DNA from 2 places in the Staphylococcus ratti genome. Region 1 is predicted to be linked to the other one. Evidence: a T-box and tRNA genes for the amino acid it is inferred to sense, from the RefSeq annotation. Region 1 holds a T-box; the other holds one or more tRNA genes.

Region 1 (3,217 bases):
ATTGAGCCATCTTCATTTTGGTAATTCTCTACGATAGCTGCAAATGTACGACCTACAGCTAAACCAGAACCATTTAATGTATGTGCGTATTCCGGTTTCGCGTCTTTATCACGTTTAAAACGAATGTTAGCGCGACGTGCTTGGAAATCTACACAGTTAGAACATGAACTGATTTCTTTATAATCATTGTAACTTGGTAACCATACTTCTAAATCGTATGTTTTACTTGATCCGAAACCAATATCTCCTGTACATAAAATAACACGACGATAAGGTAAGCCTAACTCTTCTAAAATCGCTTCAGCATGACCCGTCATTTCTTCTAATGCATTCCAAGAATCTTCCGGTTTTTCAATTCGAACCATCTCTACTTTGTTAAATTGATGTAAGCGGATAAGACCACGTGTATCACGTCCAGCAGAACCTGCTTCACTTCTAAAACAAGCTGTTTGTCCAGTAAATTTTTCAGGTAAGACACCCGGCTGTATAATTTCATCACGGTAATAGTTTGTTAAAGGTACTTCAGCTGTAGGAATCGTATAAAGGCCTTCTTTTTCAACTTTAAATAAGTCTTCTTCAAACTTAGGCAATTGGCCAGTACCATACATCGCTTTAGGGTTTACAAGTTGTGGCGCTATCATTTCTCTATAACCATGTTGTGTTGTATGTTTCGTTAACATATAGTTCATTAATGCGCGCTCTAATTTTGCACCTTCTTCTGTTAAAAAGACGAAGCGTGCACGTGCAATTTTAGCTGCACGTTCAAAATCAGCCATTTTTAATGATTCTAATAAGTCCCAATGCGCTTTAGGTTCGAAACTGAATGTTCTTGGCGTGCCCCATTTTTTCTGTTCTACGTTTTCAGTATCATCTGCACCTTGAGGCACGTCATCATGTATTAAGTTAGGAATGCGTGATAATTTATCATTTAAAGCTTCATCAACTTCTTTTAATTCTGTGTCGATGGCTTTAATTTTTTCACCAACTTCACGTTGCGCTTGAATCGCATCATCCGCATTTTCTTTATTACGTTTCTTTTGTGCGATAGCTTCAGACGCTTTATTACGTTCTGATTTTAATTCTTCTGTTTTTTGAATAAATTCACGACGCTTCGTATCAAGGTTTAAGATATCATCTACAACCGATGTATCGTCACCGCGTAAAGCGATTTTCTCTTTCACATATTCAGGGCTTGTTCTAAACAATTTAATGTCTAACATATATTTCATCCTCTCTATAATTTTAAGGTAACAAAAAAACCACGCCCCCTCTACGACAAGGGACGTGGTTTACGCGTTGCCACCCTATTTAACAGACATATTAATGTCTGCACTCTACAAAGTTAACGGTTTGACCCGAATTGTTCTCAAACGTGGGTAGATTTCATATGCAACGTATTATTTGTTCACACCAACCACAAATTCTCTGAAATCGGTACATATTACTTTGTCCACAAAACAATTATCTATTAATTTAACTTCAATATAGCAAATTCAATTTCACTCCGCAAGGGCTAATTTGTGAACTCTTTTATGCAGAATATGCCTCATCTGCTAAATACTGTGCCATGCGATCAATATCTTTATGAAATTGACGATCTTCAGTAATCGAAGGAATGAATGCTCTTAACGTCTCGTATTTGTCACGTGTTTTAGGAGAGAGGCCTTCAACACCTTTTAATTCCACAGCTTGTAGCGCAATAATCGCTTCAATGGCAAGTACACGACGCACATTTTCTAAAATTTGGTAGCCATGACGTGAAGCAATCGTTCCCATAGAAACGTGATCTTCTTGGTTTGCTGATGAAGGAATAGAATCCACACTTGCAGGATGTGCTAATGTTTTATTTTCCGAAACTAAACTTGCTGCTGCATATTGCATAATCATCGCGCCACTTTGCAAGCCAGGCTCTGGACTAAGAAAAGCTGGTAATCCTCCATTAAGTTGAGGATTGACGAGACGTTCTAATCGACGTTCAGACACGTTAGCTAACTCACTTATTCCAATTTTAAGGAAGTCTAACGCAAAAGCTACAGGTTGACCGTGAAAATTACCGCCTGAAATGACTAACGTCTCATCACTTTCGTCAAAAATAAGCGGATTATCATTGGCTGCGTTCATTTCAAATTCTAATTTTTCACGTACATAATTAAAAACTTGGAAGCTCGCACCATGAATTTGAGGAATGCAACGTAACGTATACGGGTCTTGAACACGTACTTCCCCTTGGCGTGTCGTTAACTCAGATCCTTCTAGCCAGTCTGACATACGCCTCGCTACTGCCGTCTGTTCTTCAAAATTTCGCACCAAATGTACCTTTTCGTGGTAGGCATCTGTAATACCGTTTAAAGCTTGATGTGTCAGTGATGCAATCCACTCCGCTTCATAGCCTAAACTTTCTGCTTCTATGAAAGTAATCACACCTTGTGCTGTCATGGCTTGTGTACCATTAATTAACGCGAGTCCTTCTTTCGCTTGTAACGTTAAAGGCGCTCGGTTTAATTTTTGTAAGACTGACGAGCTGTCTAAAATTTCACCTTGATATGACACACGGCCTTCTCCTATTAGCGCAAGGGCTAAATGTGATAACGGTGCTAAATCACCTGAAGCTCCTAGAGATCCTTGTTGTGGAATAACAGGAATAATTCGCTCATTTATAAAATAAGTTAGTTGTTCTACTAGTTGTGTTGTGACACCTGAATGTCCTTTAAGTAACGTATTAAGACGTAATACCATCATCACTAACGCAACATCATTTGAAAAAGGTTCACCTACGCCACATGCATGTGAGCGGATTAAATTGACTTGAAGTTGGTTATATTTTTGTTGTTCAATAAGTACATCACTGAATAATCCAAAACCTGTTGTGATGCCGTAAACCGTTTCTTTATTTTCTATAATGCGTTCAACAGTTGCGCGACTTTGTTCGACACGCTGAAGTGCCGCTTCTGTTACGACAACTTTATCATTTTGTGCTAAAAAATCTCGAATTGCGTGAATGCTTAGTTGCTCCCCAGTTAAGTGTAATGTCATTTTATTGCCCCCTTTGTTTATTTCTTACCTTATTCAAGTATAGTAGTCGAAAAATTCAGTGACAATAGTTCAGAGCATATCCGTAACCTATTATCAAGGTAGTAGTTTAACGCGGTAAATGATTGTTATTTTTAACTATTGACGAAAAGTAAAGACAGGTATAATATATCTTGTTGTATTTAAG
Region 2 (3,217 bases), 650 kb from region 1:
AGCCTATAAGCTTGGCAAAATAACGTTAGATAATCGTTCTATTCATACGATACGACGATAGCGTACATTAGATCGAGTATGAACTACATAAAATACAAAATGAAGAAATACCTGTTTTGGAAACGTCATATTCAGCTTTCCAAAACTTCCACGCCGCATGTTCTTTTGAACAGCAACACTTCTAAAGATGATATGCCATAAATCGCAACTACTTACCGTCCACAACGAGAGATATTGATTTTTAATACTGTATTAAAACATTGCCTTAACTCAAGAAGCATTGTTTGTAATACTCCAAATCAATCATTACACATTAACATTTATGGAGGTATCATCTAAGAAATGAATGCGCATTTAAAAACAAAACTATTTTTAATATTATTATTGCTCGTTGCTGGTGTTTTCCAAGGCCATGCAGAAGCAGCAAATCAATCTGATACGCGAGAATATGTCAAAAATATGGACCGTGCACCTTATAGATCTGTTGTTGCATTAGATGCAAAATTCGGCAACTTTGAAGGAACAAGAGAAAAGGGTATCCATGAAATAGGAACAGGTACAGTTATAGGCAAAGACACTATTGTAACTGCTGCTCATGTCGTTTACGGCATAAAAGAAACATTACGCGGTGGTTATGCAACTGAAGTAACGGCTACACCTGCTCAAAACGGTAAACAAGCACCGTATGGAAAATTCAAAGTAAAATCTATAAAAGTCCACGAAGGTTATATGAATGAGGAAAATATCGAAAATTACCTACATTTTGGATACGACATTGCTATTATAAAAGTAGCACCTAATAAAAAAGGACAACATATTGGCGACGTTGTTGAACCATTAAAAGTTAAAAAAGCTGACCAAGTTAAGGGCTCTAAAATTTTAACTGTAGGATATCCAGGAGATAAAGTGAAACATTACAGATTCAACAGAACACCTTGGCAATCCGTAGGTACAGTCGTAGGTAACTACAGAATCCACAACATGTTTCAAACGAACTTTTACTCAGCTGGCGGACAATCAGGTGCTTCAGCAATAGACCTCTCAGATAATAAAGTTATAGGTATATTATCCTTTGGAGACCGTCATGCTACAGGGTTTATTCAATTTAACCAAGAAATATATCCTTGGTTAAAAAATAATTTAAAAAACTACAAAGGTCACGCGTTATAAATATAAAATAATCTAACGCCTAACTTAACAACATATCTGTCGAAGTGACGATGTAAAAAGCAATTTAAACAAATGTTATCTTTAGAACGCATTGAAGTAGCTCATATCTAGCCACAGACCAGTGTGGTAGCCAAGCCATTTTTCAAATTTCTTATTACAAATAACTGCGTTTTAAATAAAGTTACTTTAAGGTGGAGAACATCTACGATAGGCATGTTCTTCACCTCTTTTTTATATTGCCTAAGTACTTCTTAATCATTAAATGCGATCAACGTATGGCCACTTATTCTATAACAAACTATATCCATTACACAATTGCATAAGTAAGTACCATGTCTTAAAATAATGCTTATCGTTATATATTTTGTTGTTCAATATGTAATTCTAACTGAATAACGGAACGTATAGTGTAAATATTACGTTAACTTTTTTAATTTTAGCTCTTGATTTCTCCAATTGAATTGATATAATAGTATCTGTGCTTACAAAAAATAACATAAATCCACAGTAGCTCAGTGGTAGAGCTATCGGCTGTTAACCGATCGGTCGTAGGTTCGAGTCCTACCTGTGGAGCCATGGAAACGTACTCAAGTTGGCTGAAGAGGCGCCCCTGCTAAGGGTGTAGGTCGCGAAAGCGGCGCGAGGGTTCGAATCCCTCCGTTTCCGCTAGTTAGGAAACAATGGTTAATATTCGTTTTCTTAAAACTATCAAGAACGCTGTTACGACAGCGTTCTTTTTATTTTTGATTAATATCTGTTTTAAAATAAAAATGTCACGAGAATGATACCGAAGATACAATTTCAATACTTCGTGACATTAAGATAAGTGTTGTTTCTATTCGACTGCTTTTGCAATGGTTTCGTAACTTACAAATAAAAGCGACCATTTTACAGGTTGCTTTTTTTAAATATCGTTAGTTTTTGTTAAGTTGAATTAAGACCTTTAACTAGTATACATGACTGGTGAGTTACTCTTAAGCATATACTCTTTATTTGGATACAGCCTTTATTGCTAAGCCAGTGGGTTATTAGTTTCTAGTAAAATATCAATAATATCTCTGGTAAAAATATTATTAATAAAAAATAAATACAACGCCTAGTAATTTATATTGCTTTTCAATAGGGTTTGAAGTATTCTAATTTTGTAATACAAATAAATGAAAAGAAAGAAGGTTTTGCAATGGATTTTTGTAAAAAATTGGCTTTATTTTTATTAATGTTATTAGCACTACCCCAAGTATTTGCACCAGAACATCCGGTAAATTCAGTAGTATCTGCAGCAGAAGAAAGTGTTTATCCAATAACTGGTTCTGACAAGGCTCCTCATAATATTGTTGGTAGAATTAACTTTAGCAACGGTCCTTCAGCGACAGGATTTGTTATAGGTAGTGATACAATATTAACTAATAAACACGTAGCAAAAAATCTAAAAGATGGAATTACAGGAACATTTACGCTAGGAATCAATTATAATAATAGTGGTAAGAAAGTCTTAGGAAATTATGAACTTGTTTCTGTTATTCCTGCTCCAAATTCAGACGATGATGTAGCTATTATAAAGGTTAAACCTTCTCAGGATAACTTACCTTTAGATAAAGTAGTAAATCCAGCAAAAATAGTAAATGCTAATTATATTGATGAAGAATGGATGAAAAATTCTGCCGACAATCAATTTCATATCGCTGGTTATCCAGGAAACAAAGACCGAAATATAATGTGGGGTTCTGACGGTAAATTATTAAAATATGGTTTTAATAACAAACGTATCTATGTAGCAGACATTATTTCAGTCCCTGGTAATTCTGGATCTCCTTTATTTAATAAAAATAACGAAGTTGTAGGTATAAATAGTAGCACCTATGGTCACACAAGCAATCATGCAGGTGGATTCTTATTTAAAGATGATTTATATGATTTTATAATGGCCAATAAATAATTAAAATACATGAGCTAAACAATATTTTTATAATTGGTTATAAAATAAAAAAAGAGGGGGTGGGACAACGAAATCAAATAGATTTCTGTCCCGCATTTAATGTGAGAATAA

The links. A T-box is a leader RNA that pairs with one kind of tRNA and senses whether it is charged. The one in region 1 lies ahead of serS (serine--tRNA ligase), so its partner is inferred to be a tRNA-Ser.
Region 2: it has a tRNA-Ser gene. The T-box ahead of serS (serine--tRNA ligase) is inferred to sense a tRNA for this amino acid. The anticodon was not compared.

What each region holds. Positions count from the first base shown of each region.
Region 1 covers NZ_CP086654.1:10,673-13,889, reverse strand. Annotated here, with positions in the region: gene serS (serine--tRNA ligase) at 1-1,220, opposite strand, end outside; T-box leader at 1,276-1,465, opposite strand; gene hutH (histidine ammonia-lyase) at 1,531-3,033, opposite strand.
Region 2 covers NZ_CP086654.1:1,681,097-1,684,313, forward strand. Annotated here, with positions in the region: gene LN051_RS08050 (trypsin-like serine peptidase) at 343-1,170, shown strand; tRNA gene LN051_RS08055 (tRNA-Asn) at 1,672-1,746, shown strand; tRNA gene LN051_RS08060 (tRNA-Ser) at 1,748-1,836, shown strand; gene LN051_RS08065 (trypsin-like serine peptidase) at 2,351-3,106, shown strand.